Regions from separate parts of the Lactobacillus paragasseri genome, predicted to be linked through region 3. Evidence: predicted binding sites of a transcription regulator. Region 3 holds the regulator's gene; each other region holds the start of a gene.
The links. The regulator Rex, encoded in region 3, represses fermentation and respiration genes when NADH is low (regulators of the CRP and FNR family bind a similar motif). The targets are predictions, from matches to a motif close to TTGTGAANTANTTCACAA.
Positions count from the first base shown of each region.

Region 1: a site for Rex is predicted at 1,089-1,106, ahead of adhE (bifunctional acetaldehyde-CoA/alcohol dehydrogenase). Genes of this name have one in related genera too.
Region 2: a site for Rex is predicted at 1,136-1,153, ahead of LpgJCM5343_RS02525 (FAD-binding protein). Genes of this name have one in related genera too.

Region 1 covers NZ_AP018549.1:1,588,287-1,590,567, reverse strand. Annotated here, with positions in the region: gene LpgJCM5343_RS07720 (amino acid permease) at 1-975, opposite strand, end outside; gene adhE (bifunctional acetaldehyde-CoA/alcohol dehydrogenase) at 1,281-2,281, shown strand, end outside.
Region 2 covers NZ_AP018549.1:529,552-531,832, forward strand. Annotated here, with positions in the region: gene lacG (6-phospho-beta-galactosidase) at 1-62, shown strand, start outside; gene LpgJCM5343_RS02520 (LysR family transcriptional regulator) at 200-1,084, opposite strand; gene LpgJCM5343_RS02525 (FAD-binding protein) at 1,295-2,281, shown strand, end outside.
Region 3 covers NZ_AP018549.1:420,035-422,315, reverse strand. Annotated here, with positions in the region: gene LpgJCM5343_RS02005 (LOG family protein) at 126-692, opposite strand; gene LpgJCM5343_RS02000 (redox-sensing transcriptional repressor Rex) at 830-1,474, opposite strand; gene LpgJCM5343_RS01995 (ABC-F family ATP-binding cassette domain-containing protein) at 1,640-2,281, shown strand, end outside.

The DNA.
Region 1 (2,281 bases), 770 kb from region 3:
AGTTTTACCTTTATAATTTATTGAGAATAATAAACGTCCTGCACTATAGATAAAACTATTGGTTGATGAGATAGCTGCACTTATTACAACGAAGTTAATTATTGAGCCAGCGTTTTTAATACCAGTAGCACCTAATGCCTGAACAAATGGTGAACTAGAAGTGGAAACCTTATCCCAAGGAATAGCTAATAAGATACTTAAAATTGCTAAGACATAGAATAAAATGATTCTAATTGGTAATTGATCAATTGCTCGAGTAATGGTTTTCTTTGGTTCTTTTGCTTCTGCAGCTGTTAATCCAATTAGCTCAACTCCGATAAAACTGAAAATAACCATTTGGAAACCTAATAAGAAGCCTTTGGGACCTTTAGCGAAAATTCCGCCATCAATTACCATATTCCGCCAGCTTACTTGTCCGTATTTTGTTGCAGAGTTTGTGATTAATAAATAAAAAACTAGAATAACAAATGCAATAATTGTTACTATTTTAATAATTGCAAAACTAAATTCTAAGTTACCGAATACTCGAGCTGAGATTAGGTTAATAGATAGTAAAACTAATAAAGTAATTAATCCCGGAATCCAACTTTGCAAATTTGGCCACCAATATTGAAAGTAAATACCTAAGGCGGTAATTTCCGCCATAGCTAACGTGAGCCAGCTAAACCAATACAAATATCCCGTTGTTGTACCAATGCTTTTTCCTAGGTATTCTGTAATAAAATCGATATAGGTATTTTTTTTAATATCAGACAGTATCAATTCTCCTAGAGCTCTCATTAAAAGAAAAAGGAAGAAGCCAACTAGACAATAAATGAAGATTACTGCTGGTCCGGCTAGTTCAATACTGTTTCCAACTCCTAGAAAAAGCCCAGTTCCAATCGTTCCCCCCAATGCAATTAGTTGAATATGGGTATTTGTTAAACTACGTTTCATAGTTTTAACCTCAGATGCTTCTGAGTTGTTTTTTGACATTAAAATATAAAACTCCTTTCATAGTTTATTAAAATTTTAACATAAAAATCTATGACAATAGCTAAAACGTATAGGTTTTAATATTTTTTATAAGATCGTAAAGCAAAATTCAATTGTGAAATATTTTTCAATATTATTAAAAATGTAAACGATATCATTACTGAAAACAGTTATTTCTTACTTTTTATCATATTGTGAATTTGTAAAAGAGTGCACAAAGTCATTTACAAATGTCTAAGATAGGCGCTATACTGTCATTGTTCATAAAAATATGCCTAGATTTCCGAGTAGGAGGCCCAATTTAGATGGTGCAAGATAAAAAGGCTACAAAAGAAGAAAAAACAATTGATGTAAATAAAATGATTGATGGCTATGTTGAAAAAGCTCATGTTGCTTTAGATGAGATGGCCGATTTCAATCAAGAACAAGTTGATAAAATATGTGAAGCTATTGCAAGTGCTGGAGAGCAAAACAGTTATCTTCTTGCAAAAATGGCAGTTGAAGAAACTGGTCGTGGTGTAGTAGAAGACAAAACAATCAAGAACATGTTTGCTAGTGAAAATATTTGGAATAGTCTTCGCCACGAAAAAACTGTAGGTGTTATTGAAGAAGATAAGGAAAAGCAATTAGTCAAAATTGCAGAACCTAAGGGTGTAATTGCTGGTGTAACTCCAGTTACTAACCCAACTTCAACTGTAATTTTTAAGGCAATGCTTGCTTTAAAGACTAGAAATGCTATTATTTTTGGTTTTCACCCACAAGCACAGAAGAGTTGTGTAAAAACTGGTGAAATTATTCGTGAGGCTGCAATTAAGGCGGGTGCACCTAAAGATGCTATTCAATGGATTGAATATCCAAGTCTTGAAGCCACTAGTGCTTTAATGAATCATCCAAATGTTCAAACTATCTTGGCTACTGGTGGTCCCGGAATGGTTAAGGCAGCTTATTCATCTGGTAAGCCTGCTATTGGTGTTGGTCCTGGTAATGGTCCATCTTATATTGAAAAGACTGCTAATATTCCAGAATCTGTTTATGACATTGTCTTGTCTAAGACTTTTGATAATGGAATGATTTGTTCATCTGAAAACTCTGTAGTAGTTGATGAAGAAATTTACAACAAAGTAAAAGATGAATTTAAGTCTTGGAACTGCTATTTCTTGAAACCAGATGAAATTAAAAAATTTGAAGAAAAGTTTATCGATCCTAGAAGAGGAACAGTTGCTGGTCCAGTCGCAGGACGTTCAGCTTATCAAATTGCTAAGTTATGTGGCGTAGATGTTCCAGAAGATACCAAAGTAATCATTGC
Region 2 (2,281 bases), 110 kb from region 3:
AAAAGAGTGCATATTGGTATAAGAAATTAGCTGAAACTCGAGAAATTCCTTCTATTGATTAAAAATAAGCATTTGAAAAAACTAAGTACTGAATAAAAGTACTTAGTTTTTTTGATGGAAAAGTTTAAAAGTATATATTAAGTTCAAGTAAACGTGCAGGTAAAAACCAGCCAAGCATTCAGTGCTTAGTTGGTTTTGTTTAATTTAGATGGAACTTCCGAAGAATGTCAATTCCTTGTTTTTGATATTTATTGGGAATAAAACTTTTTCTCATTGCAATTTGCATGTACGCCCAGAGTTTTTGTCCTGAACGAAGACGAATTATGTGGAGATCCTTTTCCTCTTTAACGGAATTCTCCATTGCTAGAGCAATACCAACGTTTCTTTTAACTAAATCGATCATTAGCTTCATTGTTCGAGCCGTGTATAAAATGTTTGGAGTAAAATCGCCGAGCTTTGCCTCTTCTTCCAAACATTCTCTGGTTAAGTAACCTTTTTGTCTGGCCACAAACTTGCGGTTTCTTAATTCCTGGGCATCAATGACTTTTTTATTTTTCCAAGGATCATCTTTACCGGTAATGATAACTAACTCTGTTCTATCTAAATTACGGATAAAATAGGCAGGATCGTTGATTGGCACCATCCAAGAATAGATAGCAACGTCTACATCGCCATTATTTAAATCTTTAAATGCAGTCGCACTTCTTTCTAAGCGAGCATCTAACAGGTTAACAATATCTTCTTTATAAAATTTTTCTATAATTTCAGGAATATAAATACTACCAGCAATCCCAGAAAAAGCTACTCTAATTTTTTTAATATTGGCGTGTTTAACGTCGTAATCGATACTTGCCATTTCTTTTAAAAGATATTTGGCTTTCTGATAAAGTAATTCACCTGCGGGTGAGAGTGTAATTTTACTTTTGCGATTCTTTTGAAAAATCAAGGGATCATCAAATCTATTTTGAAGTCGCTTGATCGCCATCGAAATTGTCGGTTGTGTAACGTTGAATGAATTAGCAGTCGCGGTATAGTTCTGCGTTTCAACTAATTTGCAAAAATATAATAGATCCTTATCGTTCATATTATTATCTCTTTTATAAATATTTTTTATAAACTAATCTTTTTTAATTATAAGTTACATTTTTCACAATTGCAAGGAAGCTATGATATATGCGGTTTTATAGAGTTGAGTAGTTCAATTTTATTCACAATTACCCACTAGAAAAAGTTTATAAAGAGATATAAATTGCTATGTGTAAAGGATGAAACAAGTTTGTGAGGAGAAGAGCATATGGTGTATAAGACGAAAGTATCTTGGGATGCCACATATGATGTAATTGTAATTGGTTTTGGTGGCGCCGGAGCAGGTGCAGCGCGTTTTGCTGCTGATAATAATGCAAAAGTTCTTTTGATTGATGCTGCTCCTGAAGGAAGCGAAGGTGGTAATACTAGATATGCTGGCGGTGCTTTTGCTTGGGGATCAAATTTCGATCAACTGAAAGAATACTATAAGCAGACCTATTATCCATTTGAGTATGATGAAGAAGCTTTAGATACCTTTATCAAAAATGTAATGCAAATGAAGGAGTATTCAAAAAAGTATTTTGGAATTGAAGCTCAACCAACGGGTAGAAGACCAAATGGAGAATATCCAGAATATAAAGATGCAGCTTCTATGCAGTCTCAAAGTATGACTAAAGGGATGTACAATGGCGGATTTTGGAAATTGCTTCGTAAGCAAGTTTTTGATCGATTAGACAAAATTGATATTTGGTTTGAATCGCCAGCAGAGCACTTAATTCAAGATCCAGAAACTAATACAGTAATGGGTGCTGTTATTAAGCGAAATAATAGAGAAGTAAATGTTGCTGCTAAAAGAGGAGTTGTCTTAAGTCTAGGCGGTTTTGAAAATAATCAAAGTATGATTCAAGACTTTTTAGGTCAAGGCTCGCTTGCGCCAATTGGTACTTTGTATAACCGTGGTAAGGGAATTGATCTTGCTGTTGAAGCAGGTGCGCGATTATGGCATATGTCTAACTACGATTCACATGGCTTATCACTTAGACAAAATGAACCACGAGAAAAATTTGCTTACATGATTAATTGGAAGAGCTTATTTAATGGGTCAATTTTTGTGGCAGGGGATGATGGAACTCGTTACTTTAGAGAAGATGAAGAAGATCGTCATGGCTACAAGTACAATCATGGAAATTGGGTTATGATTCCTAATCAAAATCATCCACATATCATTATGGATCAAGCTCAATATGAGCAGCTT
Region 3 (2,281 bases):
AATATAAGATTAAAATCTAGTGAAATTGACTAAGCGGTCATTTTAAAGTTCTAAGTGGTCAAAAAAAGAAGTATGAACCTAAATACGAGGGGGAAATTTAGATTATGCTTCTTTAGTTTAATAAATCAATATTCACGATAAGCCGGAGCCTGATAATCCTCCATAAACTGCAAAATCTTATCAAAATCAGTTCCAAAATAGACCGTATCTAAGTAAATATTTTCTAAAAAATCATCCTGATTCATGCGCTTCAACAACTTATCTAAATAATCATAAAAGCCAGCATAGTTATAAAAAGCAACGGGCTTAGCATTATCGCCAATTGCAGTCCAAGAAATAGCTTGACTTATTTCTTCTAAAGTACCAATACTGCCAGGAAGAGCTACCATCCCATCAGCCAAGTTCATCATCGTATCTTTGCGCTTATCCATACTTGGCACCACGCGAAAATCTTGCACCTTATTGTAAGCTGCACCACGATCTTTTAATTCTTCAGTAATAATGCCATGAACAATACCGCCATTTTCTAAAACGCCATCAGCAACTGCTCGCATTAAACCATACTTACCGCCACCATAGACTAGCTCAATCTGGTGGTCTGCCATTTTTTTACCAAATTCATAAGCAGCCTTGGCATATTCAGGACGGTTACCTGAGCGTGCACCACAATAAACTGCCATTTTTTTAATCATTTTATCTACCTTATTTCTAAATTTAAAAATTCTATGCCTATTTATCTTAAAATTATTTTCTCTCTGATTACAAATAAAAATGTATAAAAAATGCACAAGCCTAGTTAAGCTTGTGCAAAAGCTATATTAATAGTAAATTATTTTTTGTTCTTATCTTTATCTGAATCCAAGAAATAGATTAAAGTTTGAAGTTCAGTCGCCAAGTCAACATTTTGTACACGAACACTAGAAGGTGCAGATAAACGAAGTGGCGTAAAGTTCATAATTCCTTTAATTCCGGCATCAAACATTTCATTGGCAGTCCTTTGCGCTGCTGTTTGCGGTACACAAAGGATTGCAATCGTAATTTGTTGCTCACGAAGCTGCTTCTTCATTTCACTCATATCATAAACAGGCACACCTGACATAATTGTTCCAGTAATTTCAGGATTAATGTCAAAAGCAGCGCTAATTCTGATATTATTAGTACGCTTGAAGTTATAATTCAAAAGCGCATGTCCCATATTACCAACACCAACTAAGGCAACGTTAGTTAAAGTATCTTGGTTCAAAATCTTTTTAAAGAAATTAAGCAAGTTCTTAACATCATAGCCATAGCCACGCTTACCCAAGGCACCAAAGTAAGAAAAATCACGACGAATTGAAGCACTGTCAACTTGAACTGCTTCCGCAAGTTCAGTTGAGGACACTTTTTCTTTTCCTTCATCATTTAAAAAGATTAAATAGCGATAATATAGCGGCAAGCGTCTGGCAGTAGCCTTAGGAATCTTAATTTCATCCATTAAGAGGCCTCTTTCTTTTATAAATACGAATGTGAAATATTTACTAATCAAACTAATAATAGGCATTCTTTAAGGATAAATCAAGAAACAATTTTCACAAAGGTCATATTTTCATAAAATTTAAAAGATTCACTATGTTAAAATAAGCACTAGGAGAAAATAATTATGATTATTGCACAAGCTCAAGACCTCGAACAACGTTTTGGAGGCAATATTATCTTCAGTAACATTTCTTTCTCGGTTCCTGACAATGCCAGAATCGGTCTTGTTGGACCTAACGGAGCCGGAAAAACTACCTTATTAAAGATCATGACTGGTCAACAAGAACCAACTAGTGGTCAATTTACTATTAATAAGGGATTAAAAGTCGGCTACATCGCTCAGGAAAATGGCCTCGATGAAGACAAAACAATCTGGGATGAAATGCTTACTGTCTTTAATGACTTAATCGAAAAAAATAAAAAAATCACTAAAATGCAAGAGCAAATTGCCGACCATCCCGAAGATGAAGACTTGCTCAAGCGGTATGATCAATTAGCTTACGACTTCGAACAAGAAGGCGGCTTTACCTACCAGGCTGAAATTAAGAGTATTCTTAACGGTTTTAATTTTAAAGAAAATACTTGGAATAAGGTAATTGGCACCCTTTCTGGCGGTGAAAAGACACGACTTGCCTTTGTTAAATTGCTTTTACAAAAGCCACCAGTACTGCTGCTTGACGAACCTACTAACTACCTTGACTTAGATACTTTAGATTGGTTAGAAGCGTTCCTAAAGAATTATCAAGGCGCAATTATTACTGTTTCT